3 regions of the Dorea sp. AGR2135 genome follow, and region 1 is predicted to be linked to each of the others. Evidence: a T-box and tRNA genes for the amino acid it is inferred to sense, from the RefSeq annotation. Region 1 holds a T-box; the other regions hold tRNA genes.

Region 1 (7,565 bases):
TTACTCCAAATTTACTCCATCTTAAAAATCTGTTACGATATTTTGCGGTATTCTACGATACCTTTTCTTTGAAGAAAAATGTCTGTAACCCTTGATTTCAAGCCAACTTTTCAATATTTCCAAGCACTTTATTCTGTTGTGAGATTTTCTCTCAAATTATTTCATCACAATATTGATAATCTTCTTCGGAACGTAGATTTCTTTTACGATATTTCCTGTCAGTTTATCTGCGATTGCTTCTTTTCCTGTTGCAATTGCATCGTCTTTGGAAATGTCTGTTGGTACTGAGATGACAGCTTTTGTCTTACCGTTGATCTGTACAGGTACCTGGATTTCGTCATCTTTCATCTCATTCTCATCATATGTCGGCCATCCGGCTTTGAATACGCTGCCTTCGTGTCCTAACTGCTCCCAAAGTTCCTCTGCTACATGAGGTGCAAATGGGGAAAGCAGTACTGCAACTGTTGACAGTGTCTCTTTGTCAATTCCGCCTTCTTTCTTAGCAATCTCGATGAGCTTATTGTTGTGTTCCATGAATGCAGAGATGACTGTATTCAAACTGAAGCTCTCCAGACGTGTCGTTACATCATAGACAAGTTTATGACGCTCTTTGATCATCTCTTTCGAAGCTTTTACATCTGAATCTTTGCTGTCCATAACAAGATTCCACAGACGTTTCAGGAAACGGTTTACTCCATCGATTCCACGGTCATCCCACTCTGCGTCTAACTCCGGTGGTCCTACGAAAAGCTCATACATTCTCAGGGAATCGCATCCATAATCTCTTACAAGATCATCCGGTGATACAACATTTCCCTTAGATTTACTCATCTTGATTCCGTTCTTTCCTGTAATCATTCCCTGGTTGAACAGTTTGTGGAATGGCTCGTCAAAGTCAATGACTCCGATGTCGTTCAGGAATTTTGTATAGAATCTGGAATACAGAAGGTGAAGAACGGCATGCTCTACTCCACCAATGTACATATCTACCGGAAGCATCTCATCCGCTTTTTCTCTGGAAACCAGTTCTTTGTCATTATGATTATCCACATAACGCAGGAAATACCATGATGATCCTGCCCACTGTGGCATTGTATTTGTCTCTCTCTTAGCGTCAGCGCCACACTGTGGACACTTGCAGTTTACCCACTCATCGATTGCAGCAAGCGGTGACTCACCAGTTCCTGTCGGCTCATAGGATTCCACCTCTGGCAGACGAAGTGGCAGTTCTTCTTCCGGTACCGGAACATTTCCACACTTCGGACAATGAACGATCGGAATTGGCTCTCCCCAGTATCTCTGACGTGAGAATACCCAGTCACGCAGCTTGTAGTTTACGGTTGCGCGTCCGATTCCTCTCTCCTCGATGATATGTGGTGCCTCTTTTTTCAGTACAGCAGACTCCATACCATTCCACTCACCGGAATTGATCATTGTTCCGACAGCGTCTGTGTAAGCCTCTGTCATATTCTCGATCTCTTTACCATCTTTTGCAATAACCTGAATGATCGGGATATTGAATTTTCTTGCAAACTCGAAGTCACGGTCGTCATGAGCAGGTACACACATAATAGCTCCTGTACCGTAATCAGCCAGTACATAATCAGATAACCAGATTGGAACCTTTGCTCCATTTAACGGGTTGATCGCATATGTTCCTGTAAATACGCCTGTCTTTTCTTTATCCTGCATACGGTCAACATTAGATTTCATAGATGCATCGTAAATGTATTTTTCTACTGCATCTTTTGTCTCGTCTGTTGCAAGGCTCTTAGCAAGTTCATGCTCCGGAGCCAGTACCATAAATGTTGCTCCGTGAAGTGTATCTGGTCTTGTTGTATAAACTGTGATTTTCTCATCTCTTCCTTCTACTGGGAAATCTACCTCTGCACCGTATGATTTTCCAATCCAGTCAGCCTGCATCTTCTTAACTTTCTCAGGCCAGTCAAGCTTGTCCAGATCATTTAGAAGTCTGTCTGCATATTTTGTGATACGAAGCATCCACTGACGAAGATTCTTCTTTGTAACTTCAGCTCCACAACGCTCACATTTTCCGCCTACAACCTCTTCATTGGCAAGACCTGTCTTACAGGATGGGCACCAGTTGATCGGGAACTCTTTCTCATAAGCAAGTCCTTCTTTGAACATCTTTACAAAAATCCACTGTGTCCACTTGTAGAAGTTCGGATCTGTTGTGTTGACTTCACGATCCCAGTCATAAAGAGCCGCAATCTCATTGATCTGACGCTTAATATTTTTAATATTAGCTGCTGTTGAAATCTCCGGGTGAACTCCCATCTTAATTGCGTAGTTCTCTGCCGGAAGTCCGAATGCATCCCAGCCCATTGGATGAATGATATAATAACCCTGCTGTAATTTATATCTGCTCCATACGTCAGAAATTACATATCCTCTCCAATGACCTACATGAAGTCCGTTACCTGAAGGATATGGGAACATATCCAGGCAGTAATATTTTTCTTTTTTCTTTCCATTCTCATCAAACTGGACATTGACCGGATTCTCTTCCCATTTATCACGCCACTTTTTTTCGATTGCCTTATGATTGTAAGGTATCTTAGACATATTGATTTCCTCTCTTTCTGCAATACTGCATCTAAAATAAATGAAAGCCTTCTCATCTCCAAAGAGACGAAAAGGCTTGATTCCGTGGTACCACTCTTCTTCATATGAATTCTCATATGCACTCATTGCTTCTGTAACGGGAAGTCCCGCTCCTGCCTATGTTGTCCTTACGATAAATGTCTGACCTGTTCAGCAGAAGAACTCCGAGGCGAGTTGGGAGATTACGTCATTGCCTTGCACCTGCCGGCAACTCTCTGAAAACGATAGGCTCTTAATACTCCTCTTCCATGTCTCTTTCATATTCTTCATTATTATAAGGAGAATGATAATATAAGTCAAGACTCAATCCGAAGTTTTCAATGTTTTCTATTGTTTCCTGGATCCAAATTATATCTGTAATTTGGATTCTGATTTTCCACCTGTACATCTAACGTATAAGTTCCAACATGAATTCTTGAATGTTTTTTACACTTGTTATAGGAAGAAAGAAGCATATTTCTATTAACTGAAACATGCTTCTTTCTTTTTTGCACATTCTTAATTATGGTAAACCCTGCAGGGGGAGCAGGATTTCTATAGGAAATAATACTGTTCAAGTATTAACCTGAAATCTTCTGACATTGCTGTCTGATAGACTTAATCGCACTAGTAATAGGAATCGTCATAATCCGGTCTTTATGATACAAAAGATAAATCTGTCTCTCTGTATTCACATTCGGGAATTCAAACTTCAATAATTTCCCCAATGTCAGAGAATCCTGAATTGCCAGACTACTTACAAATGCAACTCCCATTCCTTCTTCTACACTTCTCCGGACCAGATCGGAAGATTCTGCCTGCATGGCAATCTTCAACGGCTTTGCATGCAGATTCAGCGCTTTCTCAATGCTTTCATATGCAATCTTTGTTCCACTGCCTGATTCCCGTATAACAAATGTCTCTTTCTTCAGCTTATCAAGCGGAAATACCCCATTCAGACTCCGATATTCTTCTGTATTCGGTGTCGCAAGTACAATCTGATCTTTTAGAAGCGGCATACACATACATTTCTCATGATTGGTACGGATACTCCCTATTCCAAGATCTGCTTCAAATCTTAAGACCGACTGGATCACCTGACTGCTGTCTCCTTCCAGCATACGATAATCAATCTCAGGATATTTAAGTCTGGTCTGTTTCATAATCCTCGGAAGAATATAATTCCCCGGAACTGATGAAGCAGCAATCGTTACAGTTCCTTTTACTTTTGCTTCCGTCTTATTCAAATGTGCCAGTGCCTCATTTTCCGTCTCCAGAAGCCTGACTGCATATGGATAAAACAGAACTCCCTCTTCTGACAATATCACATCTTTTGTTGATCTAACCAAAAGCTGGACTCCCAATTCCGCTTCCAATTGCTTGATATGAGTACTGATTGTCGGCTGTGAGACAAATGCTTTTTTTGCAGCAACAGAAAAGCTTTTACAGTTGACAACATTAATAAAACTTCTTATGTAATCCAATCTCATTATTCTCTTTTTCCTCTTTTCCCCATGTCTTTCTAAAAAATGTCTTTTTAGTTTCAAGAATGCCTCGGCATTCTTGCTGCGAGGTGCGCGTCATGCAATTGCATGCCACACTTCTACTGCGCACCTCTGCAAGTCTACACTCCGTTTCGGTCGGCGCAAAACCATTGTCCACCGGACAATGTGCGCCCTGCCGGAGGCTATATCAGCTGGGGGATTGACTCCTAGCTGATATATATTTTAAATCTCCTCGTCCCAAATGTCGAATTGATAGTTTTCATAGTTTTATTGAATTTTTCTATACTTTATTAACGTTTCCAATAGATTTTCTTTTATTTATCAAGATTATTGATATTTATCTATTTCATTTTGTATCTGCTCTTATAATCACAACCTAAAAATAATTAAATTATGACATGAAAAATCCCACATTTCTGCGGTTTGTAGTGATTTTTATTTTTTACAAGTGTGAAGACCGGTTTACATTTTTCCTATGCTATCTTTAACTGTCATGCTTATTCTAAGATTATTCAAAAATTCTCATAGAATCGTCTAAAAACTTCTTTTTTCAGGTTGTTACTGTCTGTACTTTAGTGTATAATATAAACATCAACTATTCGATACTGGATATGCCGGTATAATATTATACATAAAGGAGAGTTTGCCATGGTAAATTTATTAACTGGCCCTAAAGGCAGCGGAAAAACACAACAAATGATCGAGCAGGCAAATAAGCAGGCGAAAGAATGTAAAGGTAATGTCGTTTTTATCAAAAAGACGCATCGCGATACCGCAAGTGTTGCATTTGATATCCGTACAATTTGTATGGATGATTTTCCATCTATTACGAATACCGATGAGTACATTGGTTTCTTATATGGAATGTATAGCTCCAACCACGATATTGAGTGCATTTTTATCGATGGTATTTTAAAGCACGCAGATATTTCCATTGAAAATATTCCAGGATTTATTGACCGTCTGAAAAAACTCTCCGAGGAATGCGGTATCAATTTTTATGTAAGTATCAGCGCAGAAAAAGCAGAATTAAAGGACATTAATTTGGATGGCTGCACTCTTTTAAATTAAATGGATCAAATAATGAAACAAGCGGACAGTCTATCTTAAGATGGACTGTCTGTTTTTATGCATATTTTCTACAACGAATGAAAAGGTAACAAAATACTATGAGCGATAACAATTCCGGAATCAAAGCATCAAAAAGACGCCAGATGGAAGCCAGGCGCAGACGCCTCAGACGCAGAAAAAGAAAACGCGCCATGCTGCTTGGAGGCATGTTATGTACAGCCTGTCTGATTCTATTTAGCACAATATATGGCATCCGTCATCTGTTGCATAAACATACTGACACAAAAGAAGCCGTTAAGACTTCCCCGAAGCAGACAGCCAAAAGTAAGGACACTTCCTCTTCCAAAGAAAAAATTGACACTTCTGCTGTAAAAACGCAAGAACTTGTCATTAACACAGATACTAACTCTGACAAGGGGAAAAAAGGCAGCTCCTCAAAGGGACCTACCACCATCACTATAAGTTCTATGGGGGACTGCACACTTGGAACTGATGAAAGTTTTGATCAGTCCACCAGCTTTAATGCTTACTACAACGAATATGGCGCAGACTATTTCTTTAAAAATGTCCGTTCTATCTTAGAAGCTGATGATTTGTCTGTTGTAAACTTTGAGGGAACACTGACCGAAGAGACGAGCCGGGCTGATAAAACCTTTGCATTTAAAGGGCCTGCCAAATATACTGACATTTTAACCGGAAGTTCCGTGGAAGCCGCCAATATTGCAAACAACCACAGCAAAGACTACGGCACAAAAAGCCAGGAAGATACCATCGAAAATCTGTCAAACGCAGGCATTGCTACATTTGGCTATGAAAATGTCATTGTGGTGGATGTAAAAGGTATCAAAGTCGGACTTACCGGTATCTATGAACTTGCCGAGCATGAGCAGAAAGCAACGCAAGTCAAAGAAAATATCCAGGCATTAAAAGATGCAGGGGCACAGATTATTATCGTTAATTTCCACTGGGGAATTGAAAAAGAATACACACCAAATGCTACCCAGAAAAAACTTGCACATCTTGCCATCGATGAAGGAGCCGACCTTGTCATTGGTCATCACCCACATGTACTGGAAGGCATTGAAAAGTATAATGGAAAATATATTGCCTACAGTCTGGGAAACTTCTGTTTTGGGGGAAATAAAAATCCTTCTGATAAGGATACGATGATCTTCCAACAGACTTTTACCATCGACACAGACGGTAAAGTTGCCGATGACGATAACATTAACATCATTCCTTGTTCTCTGTCTTCTTCCAGTAATAAAAACGATTATTGTCCGACACCTCTTGAAGGTGATGAAGCAGAACGCGTCAGACAAAAGATAGAAAAATACAGCGAAGGGCTCTAAGCCTTCCGCTGTATTTTTCATTTTATTCACAAATGTTACTTAATTTTAAGGCTTACAACTGTATCTGCCTTCTCGCCTTTCTTATATTCCATCGTCACAGTCTGTCCTGCTTCACACCGGACTACATCAATGTAATCAACTACAGACACATCGAAAATATCCTCTGAACCATCAATCATCAGATAATAATGAGAAGTTCCATCAATGACCGCCTGTGCAATCTTTGTAATCTCTCCGGTGATTGTCTCAATCTCTCTGTCGTCCTTCGCTTCTTCTTTCACACCATTGCTTAAGAGCAGATTCAGATAATTGTCCTCACACTGACTCACACTGTCTCCGATAGCAACGATCTGATATTTCTGCACGTTTACCATGGCATATTTCTTAACCAGTCCCGCATCATCCTTTAATGCGATAAAATAAGTCGGCTCTCCGGATATATTAAGAAGCAGTGGAAATGTTGCGGTATACTTCAGATTCTGCACCTGCCCTTCTGCTGAAGACATAGCGGAAGCTTCTGTTGCTCCCTCACATTCATAATACTTTGTTTCCATTGTTCTCTGATTGGATAATACAAATCCAACATTAGACTGATCTCCGTTGACCGAAGTCACGCCTGTGTACATCCATACGTCATCGTCCAGTGCAAGATAATTGTAACCATCTGTTGTCTTCAGGCAATCTTTCTGGCTCAGCACACTGTTGAAAAATCCATGTTTCAGTGTTCCATAATAGTCAAACAGATTGACAAGAAGATCTGCAGAATAGACTCTGTCTACCCACTCCGGAACATCTGTTGTCTTATAAGTCGTTGTTTCACCAGTAATAGCATTACAGATCACAACTTTACCGATCGTCTCACCGCCAAACAGACCGATGTTATATTTTTTCACCGGCGCGATCCAGTATGGCACACCATCATCATCAATTTCAAAGCTCAAATCCCCGTAAATGTATGTCGGATGTGCAAATCGCAGATGCCGGTAAATGTTCCGGTTAAAGTACTCACTGTTCACATATTTCATGCCTTTAT
Region 2 (7,565 bases), on a different contig from region 1:
TGTTGCATAAATGTGGCGGAGTTTGTGACCGTCATCTGGCATGCAGATAAAAAAGTCATCGGCACTAAAGTGTCCGGTGATGTAGTGATCTTCCTGGTGAAGGTTTCGAAGATAGGCAGCAATTTCCAGAAGCAGATAATCACCGCTGTCCTGCCCGTACCAGTCATTGAATAATTTAAAATTCTCAATATCGATGGCTACAATACACCAGCCTTGCGGATGCTTCTGGTCCAGAAAAGTACGCACTTCATTTAAAAATCTTTTTCTTATATATAGACCGCTAAGCGGTTCTAGATCCTGGATTGAGTCCGGGTAATTTGGCATAAAGAAGTCCTCCTGTTATCAAAATTATCAATTCATTTTACGCCAATCACTATTATAACATTCGTCAAATATGAGTTCAACATGGAGAGGAAAAAGAAAGGGGAAAATTCTTATGGAAATTTTTTCCACTTTCTGAATTTGATAAATAGAGGTGACGCGATTAGAGGCGGGAAATAAAATAGAGGTGACGCGGCTGGAGGCATGGAGTATCAGAAAGTGAAAAAATGTAAAATATACTAAATCACTTGGAATAAAAGGTGACAACATTTTTCACATGATTTATAATAGAAAGGTGTCTGGGGTTTTTGCCGGGACATTTTGAAATCTGATATGGGTCAGAAGGGAGATTATGTTATGCTGGAGGTAAAGAATCTTACATTCCAGGTTCAGGAGAATGGAGTAGAGCGAAGCATTGTTGAAAACATCAGTTTCAATGTTGCGGATGGCGAGATGCTTGTCATTACCGGACCAAATGGTGGAGGAAAGTCCACACTTGCGAAAGTTTTAATGGGAATTGAAAAAGCAAGCGCCGGTCAGATTATTTTAGATGGAGAGGATATCAGCAATTATGATATCAATCACAGAGCAGATGCAGGAATCGGTTATGCATTTCAGCAGCCACCGAGATTTAAAGGAATGACTGTTATGAAGCTGTTGTCACTCTCAGCAGGTAAAGAATTAAAAAGAGAAGAGTGTTGTAAGCTTTTAAGTACGGTCGGCCTTTGCGCAAATGAGTACATTGAAAGAGAAGTGGATGGCACACTATCAGGCGGTGAAATGAAACGTCTGGAGATTGCAACCGTACTTGCAAAATCGCACAAATTATGTATTTTTGATGAGCCGGAGGCAGGAATAGACCTTTGGAGTTTTTCCATGCTGATCGAACAGTTCGAGAAAATCCACAAAGAAAAGAAGGAAAGCCTGGTTCTCATTTCACATCAGGAGAGAATCATTCAGATGGCAGATCGGATCATGGTCATCGAAGACGGTAAGATCGCGTCCATTGGAGCAACTGACGAGATCCTTCCACAACTATTAGGAAAGACAGCAGATTCTTATAGCTGTCTGACATGCAGATAAGGAGGGAGGAAAGCAATATGATGACGTTAGATGAAATTACAAAAAAAGTACTGGAACAGATCGATGCAAGTGGATTTAAACAGTCAGGTGCATTTAACTTAAGACACAATGGAATTGCCCTCTGCCACGGTGACAGCGAACATATCAAAATTAAGAAAAAGCAGGATAAGCCGGGCATCGACATTTATATTGATGGTAAGACGGATGGAGAAGAAGTACATATTCCGGTCGTTGTAGATGCCACAGGAATGACCGATGTGGTTTATAATGATTTTTATATAGAAGAAGGAGCAAATGTAACGATTGTTGCAGGCTGTGGAATTCACAACAGCGGTTGCAATGAAAGCCGCCATGATGGAATCCACACATTTCACGTAGAAAAAAACTGCAACGTACGTTATGTGGAGAAACACTATGGAGAAGGCGAAGGAACAGGAACAAGAGTCCTCAACCCGGTCACAGAAGTTTATCTTGGCGAGAATTCCGTCTTTACACTTGATACCGCACAGATAAAAGGTGTAGATTCCACTGTACGTGAGAATAATGTATATCTGGAGGCAAACTCAAAACTGTACGTTATAGAGAAGCTGATGACACATGGAAACCAGGAAGCAACTTCCAATATGATGGTAGAAATGAATGGTGAAGGAAGCTCTGCACAGATCGTATCCAGATCCGTTGCAAAAGGCAGCTCCAGGCAGATATTTCACCCAAGAGCAGTCGGTAAAAATCTCTGCCATGCTCACGTACAATGCGACTCTATTATCATGGATTACGCTGAAGTCAGCTCTATTCCGGAGATTAACGCAAAACATGTAGATGCAGCAATTATCCATGAGGCGGCTATCGGAAGGATTAACGACGAGCAACTTGTAAAACTCCGTACACTGGGAATGACAGAAGAAGAAGCAGAAGGAGTCATAATCGAAAACTTCCTGAACTAAAAAATGCTAAAAATTCAAGTCGAACATCCGTGAGACAAGGCGCGTGATTCTGGTCAGCAAAGCTGACATATTCCTATCAGAATCACTGCGCATCCTCGCGGAGCGTTTATCTCAGTCGGAGATTGGACTCCCACTGAGATAAATTTGCTGTTTTTTCTATTTTTGAGCAAAGAAAAACACCATAAACCCTCGAGTTTACGGTGTTTTATATCTTATGTCCAATGCGGAGAAAGGGACTTGAACCCTCACAGGATTGCTCCCACTAGAACCTGAATCTAGCGCGTCTGCCATTCCGCCATCTCCGCTCGACAAAAGATATGATATCATAGGTTGACGGAAAATGCAAACACTTTTTTGAATTTTTTGAAAAAATGTTGTTGTTCTTTCGGTGGAAGGAAAGTTAATTACAAATGTCTTTTAATGGGCTGATCGTAATACCTTCTTCTGCCATAGCTTTTCGGATTTTCTCAACGAAAAGAAGAGCTTTTTCGCCATCACCGTGAACGCATACGGAATCAGCCTGAATGGAAATATCTTTTCCGGTGATTGTTGTAACTTTCTGCTCTTTTACCATGCGGATCACGCGGGCAATTGCTTCATTCTCGTCTTTGATGACTGCACCTTCTTTGCGGCGGTTCACAAGTGTTCCGTCTTCTTCATAAGCGCGGTCTGCAAATACTTCGCTGGCTGCTTTAAGCCCCAGATCTTTTGCTGCACGGATCATTTCACTGCCAGAGAGTCCCATTACGATGATTTCCGGATCATAGGACTTAATAGCTTCACAGATAGCTTTAGAAAGCTCATAATCTTTTGCAGCCATATTATAGAGGGCTCCATGTGGTTTTACGTGCTGCAGGCGCATATTATGGGCTTTGCACATACCTCCAAGAGCGCTGATCTGATACAGAGTATACGCTTTTGCTTCTGCCGGAGAAACGGCCAGATTTCTACGGCCAAATCCCATCAGATCTGGAAATCCCGGATGTGCACCAATCTGAATCCCGGCCTCCTTCGTTTGCTCAATCGCAGTTGTCATCACAACCGGATCAGATGCATGAAAACCACATGCAATATTCGCAGAAGAAATCAGTGGAATAATCTTGTCATCATTTCCAATCGTATAACGGCCAAAACTCTCACCTAAATCACTATTTAAATCAACTTTGTACATAATAACATAACCTGCCCTTCTTTTATAAAATTTAATAATCTATATAGAAAATCAGAAGGCTCACCAGAACGCTTTGCATAACGGAAAGTCAAATCAGTTCTTTTGGCATTCATGTAATAGGTAAATATATAATGTTGCGATTAGTCTATTTTCAGTAACCGCTCAATAAATCCGGTATCTGCATTTCCTTCACAGAATTCAGGATTTTTCATGATCCGGTACTGGAAGTCCAGATTTGTCTCAACGCCCAGGATCACCATCTCGTCCAGCGCAGACCGCATTTTCTGGATTGCAGCATCTCTGTCCGGTGCATGAACGATAACTTTCGCAATCATGGAGTCATACTCGGAAGGAATGCGGTAGCCAGTGTAAAGACCGGTATCAACCCGCACACCATTTCCAGAAGGAAGGTGCAAATGTTTTACCACACCAGGACTTGGCATAAAGTTTTTTTCCGGAATTTCAGCGTTGATACGGCACTCAATGGCATGTCCGCGTGGTGTGACCTCTTCCTGAGTGAAGCTAAGCGGCTCGCCCATGGCAACACGGATCTGTTCAATAATCAGGTCTGTGCCTGTAACCATTTCTGTGACACCGTGCTCGACTTGAATACGGGTATTCATTTCCATGAAGTAGTAAGTTCCGCTTTGGTCAAGAATGAACTCGATCGTTCCGGCATTTGTGTAACCAACAGCTTTTGCGGCAAGAACGGCATCGTGGTTCATGGAAGCGCGGGTATTGGCAGTGATAGCCGGAGAAGGAGATTCTTCAATCAACTTCTGGTGGTTGCGCTGTACAGAACAGTCACGTTCGCCGAGAGCCACTACATTTCCATGAGTGTCAGCCATGATCTGGATCTCTACATGGCGTGGGTTTTCAATATATTTTTCAATGTACATGGTGTCATCGCCAAATGCGTTGGCAGACTCTCTTTGAGCCATGTTGAAATTGAATTCAAAATCATCTTTAGAGCGGGAGACACGCATACCTTTTCCACCTCCGCCGGAGGAGGCTTTGATCATAACCGGATAACCGATTTCATCTGCAAGCTTTTCGCCGGTCTCTACGTCATAGACTGGATCTTTCGTACCTGGAACGACCGGAACTCCGGCCTCCATCATTGTCTTTCTGGCGTGGGATTTATTTCCCATGCTGTCGATAACATCTGCACTTGGTCCGATAAATGCAATGCCGTGTTCTTCGCACAGACGTACAAAGTCTGAATTCTCAGAGAGGAAACCAAATCCAGGGTGGATCGCATCGGCTCCGATGTTCAGGGCAGCTGTGACAATTTGCTGCATATTCAGGTAATTGTTTCTGGCAGGGCCTTCACCGATACAGATACGCTGGTCGGCGAGCTGTACGTGAAGACTGTCTTTATCTTCTTTGGAATAGACTGCTACGCTGCGGATACCCATATTACGGCAGGCGCGGATAATACGAACAGCAATCTCTCCGCGGTTTGCAATCAATATTTTATGAAACATGGAACTCCTCCTTAGTCGTCAAGCTTCTTTACTTTAAAGAGTGGCTGACCATATTCAACTCTCTGTTCGTTGCTGACAAGAACGGCCTCAATCTCGCAGTCAAAATCACTTTCAATCTCATTCATTAGTTTCATAGCTTCCAGAATACATACAGTCTCGCCGGCTTTTACGCGGTCACCGACTTTTACGAAAGCTTTAGCTTCCGGTGAAGGTGCGGAGTAAAATGTTCCGACGATCGGGGAAGTAATGTATGTTTCTTCTTCCACTGCTCCAGAAGTCTCATCTGCAGTAGCAGCTTCCGGTGCAGCAGTTCCTGCAACCGGCATTCCCATACCTGGTGCAAATGGGACGGCAACGCTTTCGCCTGCGCGTTTACTCATTTTTATTTTAATATCGCCTTCCTGAATGGAAAATTCCTGCAGGGAAGACTCTTCGATAATCTTTACAAGCTTTTCAATTTTATCTAAATTCATGATGTCCTTCCTTTCTTTTTATTGGAATAATTTGCTGATTCGTTTTGCGACCAGACGGCAGTCCAGAACCTCTTTACAAGGCTGGTAGATCTGATGTCTGAATTCGTTCATTTCTTTTGCTTCAAGTGCAAGGAGTTCCTGGGCTTCTTCTACAGTAACTGCCTGGAACTTCACTTTATGATCTGTCTTTCTCTGAACCAGTTTTGGAATATCTACAGAGATGACTGTAGCAATCTTCGCATATCCGCCGGTAGTCTGTCTGTCCGCCAGCAGAATGATTGGTTTTCCATGGCTAGGTACCTGAACAGAACCGAATGCGATTCCATCAGAGATAATGTCTGTTGTTGACTTTGATGCAATAAATGGTCCTTCCAGACGGCAGCCCATGCGGTCGAACTCACTCGTTACAACATATTCGGAAGATAGAAATGTCTCTTTTCCTGCCGCGGTAAATGCATCGTCCTGTGGTCCCATAATCACGCGCAGTGTAATGTTGTCCTGATCAAACTCGTTGAGATCCAGGCTTCTAGACAGGAAATAAGGCAAGTATCTTCTTTTGGCACGGAAGCTGATATAGTCACCGTCTAAGAGGCGGCGTCCCTTAAATCCTCCAAGTCCACATTTGATGTTGGTAGAGCGGCTTCCCATAACGACCGGGATTTCCAGATAACTGGAAAATGCGATGTAGCCGCGGCTTCCGGTACGGCAGCCACGAAATGAGAGAATATCTCCACGGTGCATATAGAGCGCCGTATACATTTTCACAGGCTTTCCGTTGACCTGTGGCTGAAAATCACCTCCCGTGATAGCGATGATCGTCTCGGAAGTAAATTCCAGTGTTGGTCCAAGAAGAGTGAATTCGAGAACTGCTTCATTTTCCGGATTATCCAGAAGAAGATTGGCAATTTTGAAGGAGCGGCGGTCCATAACACCAGATACGCCGAACCCCTGGCTCTGATAGCCCGGGCGCCCACTGTCCTGTACAGTTGTAAGCATTCCGCCTTTTAAAATGCGAATTCCCATATTACACTCCTTTCTGGCGAATCACACACTCGTAAGTTCCCTGATTCACCTGTTCTTTAATCTCAAGAAAATCTTTTTCTGTGACCGGTACAAAATGAATATAATCACCGGCTTCGAAAAGGATTGGAATCTCGCGGTTCGGATCATAAGTCTTTACCGGAGTCAGCCCCAGAAGCTGCCAGCCTCCAGGGGAGTCGAGCGGATAGATTCCCGTCTGGGAACCGCCGATTCCGACGCTTCCTGCCGGAATCTTAATACGCGGATTTGCAAGTCTTGGTGTGTGGATCCGTTCGTCCAGTCCCCCAAGATAAGAAAATCCAGGAAGGAATCCGAGCATGTAGATCAGATAGTCTTCACTGCTGTGGATATCAATTACTTCCTGAGTAGAAAGATTGGCATGCATTGCGATATTTTCCAGGTCAGGTCCATATTCGCCACCGTAGCAGACCGGAATATCAAAGATCCGTGACGGAGCAGTTTCCTGGCTGACCTCAAGTTTTAACAGCTTTTCCAGACGCTCTTTTAATGCGCCGTAATTTACAACTCTTGGATCGTAGTTGATCAGAAGACTTGTAAATGCAGGAATCATATCTTTGACTCCTTCAACATGCTGGGCCTTCATCAGATGGACGAAGGCCGTAATTGTTGCATTGATCTCCGGGGAGATCTCCTGTCCGAATTCAATCAGGACAGAAGAGTCACCGGCTGTGTGGATTTTCATTTCTTCCATAAAAAACATCTCCTTATCCGAACAGTGCGCTCAGCTTTCCCAGGGAAGTGATTCCAAGGTATGCAGAGATTACAACTACAATAATTCCAAGGATCAGAAGCACGATCGGGTGTTTGTAGTTCTCGCCCATGATAGACTTCTTCTGAGATGCGATCAGACATACTCCCAATGTAATAGGAAGGATCAGTCCGTTGAGGGCACCTGCTAATACGAGCAGAGTTGCAGGCTGTCCGATGAGAGCCATAACAACGGTGCTAAGAGCGATAAATCCTACGATGAACCATTTTTCATTGTTGGCAATTGTCTTGCTGAAAGTTTTCAGGAAAGATACAG
Region 3 (7,565 bases), on a different contig from region 1:
AAAAGAGATGGACTATGTAGATGCATATATTGGATCTGATAATTATAATGCCGGTGTATTGTGTGGCGAAGATCTGATTAAGAGATGTCCGGATGGAGGTAAAGTAGCAATTTTGGAATGCCCGACGCAGAATTCTGTGAATGAGAGAATCACAGGGTTCGAGGAGACACTGGCAAAAGCGGAAAATGGTTTTGAAATTGTGGCTAGAGAGGATACAAGCGGAGAATTTCAAAAATCCCTGGAAGCAGCCCAGAAGATCTTAAGCGAGAATTCCGATATTGTAGCAATTATGTGTGGAAATGATCAGATGGCAGTCGGTGCCAAAACAGCTATGAATGTAGCAGAGCAGGGTCAGATCCTCATTTATGGAGTAGACGGTTCTCCGGATATTAAGAAGGAACTGAAAAAGACAGAGAATCAAATCGCAGGAACAGTGGCACAGTCTCCAATCAGTATGGGAAAAGATGCTGCAAATACAGTTCTTAACATTTTAAATGGAAAAGATTATGAAAAGGAAATCAAAGAAAATGTGTTCATGATCAATCAGGAGAATGTTGACATGTACGGAGTAGATGGCTGGCAGTAACAGCGGAAAGGACAGAGCATGAAGAAAGTTTCGGGCAGCCCATTGCCTTTGGGTGTGACATATAAAAATGGAAGGGCGAATTTTGCCATGGAGGTCCCGGAAGGGAAAACATGTAAGCTTCTGCTCTATCGGAAAGGAGAAGCCAGCTTGCTGGCTTCTTATGTTTTTTCTGACCAGATTGGTTCGGTGTGTTATATGGCGGTTGACGGACTTAAGGAAGAGGCATATGAGTATAATTATGACATAGATGGCGAGTGTGTGACGGATTCTTATGCAAAGGCATTTTCCGGAAAGGAAATATGGCTTAAAAACATAGGAATGTCGGAAAAAAGTAAAGAAAATGTGCGTGGTATATTTTACGAAGATCATTACGACTGGGAGGCAGATCAGCCGCCACGGATACAGGAAGAAGAACTGATTGCCTATGCAATACATGTCCGTGGATTTACAAAAGATACTTATTCAAAAGTGAAGAACAAAGGAACATTTCAAGGTGTAATTGAAAAAATTCCTTATCTAAAAGATCTGGGAATTAACCAGATTCAGTGCATGCCCGTCTATGAGTTTGAAGAAGCAGGAGTGCGGGTAAATTATTGGGGGTATGGTCCGGGATATTATTTCGCACCGAAAAGTGCTTATGCCAAGGATGGTGATGGAGTAAAAGGATTAAAAGATCTTGTGAAGTATTGTCATAAGGCTGGTATTGAAGTTGTGCTTGAGATGCCATTTGCAGAAGGTATTTCCGGGCTGATGGTGACAGACTGTCTGAGAAATTATGTGATGGAATATCATGTGGATGGATTTATACTGAATCCATACAATGTGCCGATGGATATCATTTTAAAAGATCCAATTCTTACGGGAGTCCGGATTTTAAAACACGCAGAAGAATATCAGAATGTGATGCGTCGTTTCTTAAAAGGTGACGAAGGGGTTGTAACGGATGTGATGTATCAGACAAGAAAACGATGGGATCTGGAAGGTATTTATAATTGTATTACAACTCACACTGGATTTACACTGAAAGATCTTGTGTCCTATGATGGCAAGCATAATGAGGCGAATGGAGAAAGCAATCAGGATGGACCGGATTACAATTATAGCTGGAACTGTGGCGCAGAAGGGCTGACCAGAAAGAAAGCTGTGTTGGAGCTTCGGAAGAACCAGATGAGAAATGCATTGTTTTTGCTATTGCTTTCCCAGGGAGTTCCGTGTATTCTTGCCGGGGATGAATTTGCAAATTCCCAGAAAGGTAATAATAATGTTTATTGCCAGGATAATCCGATTGGCTGGTTAAACTGGAGGAATCTGTTAAAAGAACAGGAGATGTATCAGTTTGTGAAGCAGTTGATCAAATTTCGGAAGAAATATAGGCTGTTTCATCAGGAGAAAGAGCTGCTTGGAGTAGACCAAAGCGGTTGTGGAATGCCGGACGTATCCTATCACGGAGAGATGGCATGGAGAGCGCCAACTGAAGTGGCGAGCAGACAGATCGGCATATATTACAGTAGTCAGGATAAGGAAGAAGCAGATTGCTTTGTGGCTTATAATATGCACTGGCTGGAACACGAATTTGCGTTGCCGGCATTAAAGAAAGGCCGGAAATGGTACAGAGCAGCATCAACGAAAGAAGGCATTTTAAAAGATCTGGTTGTGTTGGAAAATCAGAGAAATATAGAATTGGATGAGCGAGAGATAGTTGTTCTTGTATCTGGGAAAGGAGAAACTGTATGAAGGCACTGCAACATTTGAAGACGATCAATCACCATAAATGGCTTGTCTGCCAAGGTTGTTTTAAAGTTGGATTATATAAACAGGGCCTTCTGCATGATCTGTCCAAGTATTCACCAACTGAATTTCTGGTGGGCTGCAAGTTCTATCAGGGAACAAGAAGCCCTAACAATGCAGAGCGGGAAGTGAAAGGTTATTCTGCGGCATGGCTGCACCACAAAGGGCGCAACAGGCATCACTATGAATACTGGCTGGATTATAGTACTGATCTGAATGAAGGAATTATCGGTATGAAGATGCCGGTCAGATATGTGGTGGAAATGTTTATCGACCGTGTGGCAGCGTCGAAGAATTATATGAAAGAGAAGTATACGAATCAGGCACCTTTGGAATACTATGAAAAAGGTGCTGCAAGGCTTGGCAAGATGATTCATCCGGAGACAGCAGAGCTTCTGCATCAATTGCTTAAGATGCTGGCAGAAGAGGGAGAAGAGAAGACTTGTTCTTATATTAGAAAATATGTATTGAAGAATAAGAAGTAAAATGGATTGTATAAGATAAGGAGGTGTGACCGGTGGAAAAGAACCGAATCTATGCAGCAATTGACTTGAAATCTTTTTATGCGTCTGTGGAGTGTATAGAGCGTGGCTTAGATCCGCTGGGTACGCATTTGGTTGTGGCAGATGCAAGCCGTACAGAGAAAACAATTTGTCTTGCAGTGTCACCATCGCTCAAAACCTATGGGATTCCTGGAAGAGCCAGATTGTTTGAAGTTGTACAACGTATAAAAGAAGTGAATGATCAGAGATTAAGACAGATACCGGAACATTGTTTTTCCGGTTCTTCTTTTGATAAGAAAGAACTGGAAAAGAATTCGCATCTGGCTGTAGATTATGTTGTAGCAACCCCGAGAATGGCGCATTACATGGAATATAGTACACGGGTTTATCAGATTTATTTAAAATATCTGGCACCGGAAGATATCCATGTATATTCTATCGATGAGATTATGTGTGATGTAACGGATTATCTGAACACATATGGAATGACGGCGAAAGAACTGGTATCAAAAATAATCCGGGACATTTATGATACAATGGGAATGACTGCGACTGCAGGAATTGGAACGAACCTGTATCTTTGTAAAGTTGCCATGGACATTCTGGCAAAACATGTGGAACCAGATCACAATGGGGTCAGAATTGCAGAACTCAATGAGATCAGTTACAGACGTTTGCTTTGGACGCATCAGCCAATTACGGATTTTTGGAGGGTTGGACAGGGGTACGCAAAAAAACTTTTGTCTCATGGCATTTATAACATGGGAGATGTGGCGAGATGTTCCATTGGAAAAGAAACAGATTATTATAATGAAGAATTGCTGTATCGGCTGTTTGGGGTAAATGCAGAGCTTCTCATTGATCATGCATGGGGGTGGGAACCTTGTACGATTGCTCAAGTCAAAGCCTATAAATCAGAGAGTAACAGCATTGGTTCCGGACAGGTACTGCATTGCCCATATGATTTTCAAAAGACCAGACTGATCATTAAGGAAATGACAGACCTTCTGGCACTTGATCTGGTGGATAAGCATCTTGTGACAGATCAGCTTGTTCTGACAGTTGGTTATGATATTGGTAATTTGGAAAGTGGAAACAAAAAGAAACAGTATCAAGGGGAAATTACGGAGGACCGCTATGGAAGAAAAGTACCCAAGCATGCACATGGAACAGCAAATCTGAAAAACCGAACTTCCTCTTCAATAGAGATGATCGAGATGATTCTGGAATTGTATGACAAAATCGTGAATCCTGACCTTTTCATACGCCGTGTATATATTACGGCAAATCATGTTGTCGATGAATCGCTGGCGGAAGAGAAGGCTTCTTTTGAACAGTTAGATTTATTTACCGATTATAGTCACCAGGAAGAGGAACAGCAGAAACGCAAAGATAAGCTGGAACGGGAAAAGAAACTGCAGCATGCAGCACTGGATATCAAAAAGAAATTTGGAAAAAATGCTCTCCTCAAAGGTATGAATCTGGAAGAAGGTGCCACGGCTGTTGAGAGGAATAGTCAGATTGGCGGGCACAAAGCATAGAAACGTAGTAATGGCGAATAAATTGAGGTGGAAAATGACTGGATATGATAGGGAGAATACAAATTTAAATTATGAAGATATTATCAATCTGCCACATCCTGTTTCGAAAAGGCATAAACCTATGCCGGTGGAAGACCGGGCAGCACAGTTTGCGCCATTTGCAGCACTGACCGGACACCAGGCAGCAATCGAGGAGGCGGCAAGAGTTACAGATATGCGTATGGAATTGGATGAAGAGATGAAAGAACAATTGAATGTGAAGCTTCAAAAAATTGTGTCAGAGCCGGCGCAGAGAATCCAACTTGTATATTATGTTCCGGATGGAAGAAAAAGTGGTGGCAGTTATAAGACAAAAATAGGAATCGTGAAAAAAATCGATGAATATCAAAAAATTCTTGTGCTGGAAGATGGATGCAGGATACCACTTGAAGATATCAGCGAAATAGAATAAGTTAGAAGCAGACCAAAGCAAGGCAATGATTTTGAAGTCTAGAGGCAGGAAACGCTGTGATTCTTAAGAAAAAAACTCAGGTACTTTTACCTGAGTTTTTTAATGCGGAAGATGGGACTTGAACCCACACAAGCGCAATGCTTACAAGATCCTTAGTCTTGCTCGTCTGCCAGTTCCGACACTTCCGCATTTATGAAAATCATTTATATGATTACAAACAATATAAAATTTGAAAAGTTAATGCGGAAGATGGGACTTGAACCCACACGACTGCAATAGTCACAAGATCCTTAGTCTTGCTCGTCTGCCAGTTCCGACACTTCCGCATTTTGAATCATTTTCACGATTGCAGGCAATATATTGTTGAAAAGTTAATGCGGAAGATGGGACTTGAACCCACACAAGCGCAATGCTTACAAGATCCTTAGTCTTGCTCGTCTGCCAGTTCCGACACTTCCGCATAAAAGGCTTTTCTCGATTGCCCGAAAATTATATTACTACACTTTCAGGGAAAAAGCAACAACAATTTTTGCTTTTTTTCATCTTTTTTGTTCTTTTGCGAATTGTTTTGATTTCGTTCTTTCCTTCTTTCAGTTGGATTGGCAATAGCGAGCAAAACACTTGACACGAGTACGAAATCGGACTATAATGTAATAAGTATGAAATCGGACTTAAGGAGGAAAACAATGGAGTCAAAACAGAAAACACTATACATGAGTCGTCAACTCATAGAGTTTAATCACATTTATAAAGAGTTTAATGATGTATACCGTGAGGCTGCGACAAAGGTAGGACTGTCATTAAGCGGATTTGATATTCTATATGCCATTTGTGAGATGGGGGATGGATGTTTGCAGCGCGATATCAGTCAGATGTGCTGTATTCCAAAGCAGACAGTGAATTCATCGATCCGTAAGCTGGAACAGGACAGATATCTGATACTGAAAAAAGGAAAAGGTCGTGATATGCATATTTATCTGACGGAACAGGGGCAGAAACTTATGGAAGAGAAGATTTATCCGGTGATAGAGGCAGAGAATCAGGCGTTTTCTGGTATGAGTAAGGAAGAATGCAAGAAGATGCTGGAACTTTACGAAAAATATAATATGGAATTAAAAGCGAATATCCAGAAGCTTCAAATATCTCAAGTATAGTTGAGGATTTTATGGAAGCAGAAGTTATTGCACTTCTGATATAGCATACGGCAGGATTGCAGAGGTACGCAGTAGAAGTATGTCATGCAATTGCATGACGCGCACCTCGCAGCAAGAATGCCGAGGCATTCTTGAAAAAGAGGAGTAGATTTTTTATGGAGATTCAATTATCAGATCATTTTACTTATAAAAAATTAATAAAATTTGTATTACCGTCTATTGTGATGATGATCTTTACATCGATCTACGGTGTTGTAGACGGTCTGTTTGTGTCGAATTTTGTCGGAAAGACTGCATTTGCAGCAATCAATTTAATTATGCCAATTCTGATGGGACTTTCAGCTCTTGGATTTATGATTGGTACCGGAGGCAGCGCGATTGTAGCAACAACTCTTGGAGAAGGGAAAAAAGAAAAGGCAAATGAATATTTTTCCATGTTAGTCTATGCTACGATCATTGGTGGCATAGCAGTCAGTCTTCTTGGAATGATTTTGATTCGTCCGATATCAGTGATGCTTGGCGCAGACGGTGAACTGCTTTCAGACTGTGTGTTGTACGGGCGCATCACATTTATTTCTTTTCCGGCTTTTATGCTGCAGAATATGTTTCAGAGCTTTTTTGTAGCAGCACAGAAACCAAAACTTGGGCTAAAAGTTATCATTGTGGCAGGTGTGACCAACATGGTTCTGGATTATTTGTTTGTGGGCCATCTTGGATTTGGAATTGCAGGGGCAGCAGTTGCGACAGTATGCGGAGAATTTATCGGCGGATTGTTCCCGATTTTTTATTTTGCACGAAAAAATTCAAGTTTTCTGAGACTTGGAAGACCAAGTTTTGACAGCAGAATTTTATTAAAGACATGCAGCAATGGTGCATCCGAGTTTATGACGAATTTGTCCAGTTCAGTGGTAAATTCTCTTTATAATCTGCAGCTTATGAAAGTGGCCGGTGAAAATGGAGTAGCGGCTTATGGATCTATTATGTATGCGAACTTTATATTTATTGCTGTTTTTATCGGATATTCTATTGGAAGTGCGCCAATCGTCAGCTATCATTATGGTGCCGGCAATCACAGTGAGCTGAAAAATATATTCAAAAAGAGCTTGAGTCTGATTGGAACATGGGGGATTGGACTTTTCGTGTTCTCTCAGGTGATTACAACACCGCTTGCAAAATTGTTTGTGGGATATGACGCAGAATTATTTGAGATGACAAGACACGGATTCAGGATATATTTTATCAGTTTTCTGATCAATGGATTCAATATTTATGGATCAGCATTCTTTACAGCATTGAACAATGGAATGATTTCGGCTGCGATTTCATTTCTTCGAACATTATTATTCCAGATGGCGGCAGTTCTGATACTGCCTGTATTCTTTGGAGTGAACGGAATCTGGAGTGCCGTTACAGTGGCAGAACTTTTTACACTTTTTATGACAGTTGCATTTTTTGGCAGACAGCGAAAGAAATATCATTATATGTAAAAATACATCAATCAGGGATAAGGATATTCTGTAAGAAAATATAATGTGAAAAACA

What was found. The T-box of region 1 lies ahead of leuS (leucine--tRNA ligase). A T-box ahead of a tRNA ligase gene usually reads a tRNA of that ligase, here a tRNA-Leu.
Region 2: it encodes a tRNA-Leu, which carries the amino acid that the T-box ahead of leuS (leucine--tRNA ligase) is inferred to sense. The anticodon was not compared.
Region 3: it encodes a tRNA-Leu, which carries the amino acid that the T-box ahead of leuS (leucine--tRNA ligase) is inferred to sense. The anticodon was not compared.

Annotation. Positions count from the first base shown of each region.
Region 1 is NZ_ATVU01000010.1:36,718-44,282, forward strand. It holds gene leuS (leucine--tRNA ligase) at 157-2,586, opposite strand; T-box leader at 2,646-2,883, opposite strand; gene G593_RS0108120 (selenium metabolism-associated LysR family transcriptional regulator) at 3,186-4,094, opposite strand; gene G593_RS0108130 (hypothetical protein) at 4,758-5,180, shown strand; gene G593_RS0108135 (CapA family protein) at 5,279-6,532, shown strand; gene G593_RS0108140 (hypothetical protein) at 6,568-7,565, opposite strand, start outside.
Region 2 is NZ_ATVU01000012.1:25,889-33,453, forward strand. It holds gene G593_RS0108990 (putative bifunctional diguanylate cyclase/phosphodiesterase) at 1-324, opposite strand, end outside; gene G593_RS0108995 (ABC transporter ATP-binding protein) at 679-1,404, shown strand; gene G593_RS0109000 (SufB/SufD family protein) at 1,422-2,348, shown strand; tRNA gene G593_RS0109005 (tRNA-Leu) at 2,571-2,653, opposite strand; gene G593_RS0109010 (LamB/YcsF family protein) at 2,749-3,519, opposite strand; gene accC (acetyl-CoA carboxylase biotin carboxylase subunit) at 3,660-5,006, opposite strand; gene accB (acetyl-CoA carboxylase biotin carboxyl carrier protein) at 5,018-5,479, opposite strand; gene G593_RS0109025 (biotin-dependent carboxyltransferase family protein) at 5,498-6,502, opposite strand; gene pxpB (5-oxoprolinase subunit PxpB) at 6,504-7,232, opposite strand; gene G593_RS0109035 (NRAMP family divalent metal transporter) at 7,246-7,565, opposite strand, start outside.
Region 3 is NZ_ATVU01000001.1:8,462-16,026, forward strand. It holds gene G593_RS0100045 (sugar ABC transporter substrate-binding protein) at 1-586, shown strand, start outside; gene G593_RS0100050 (alpha-amylase family glycosyl hydrolase) at 605-2,320, shown strand; gene G593_RS0100055 (DUF5662 family protein) at 2,317-2,859, shown strand; gene G593_RS0100060 (Y-family DNA polymerase) at 2,892-4,418, shown strand; gene G593_RS0100065 (hypothetical protein) at 4,453-4,869, shown strand; tRNA gene G593_RS0100070 (tRNA-Leu) at 4,973-5,057, opposite strand; tRNA gene G593_RS0100075 (tRNA-Leu) at 5,111-5,195, opposite strand; tRNA gene G593_RS0100080 (tRNA-Leu) at 5,245-5,329, opposite strand; gene G593_RS0100085 (MarR family winged helix-turn-helix transcriptional regulator) at 5,556-6,023, shown strand; gene G593_RS0100090 (MATE family efflux transporter) at 6,179-7,510, shown strand.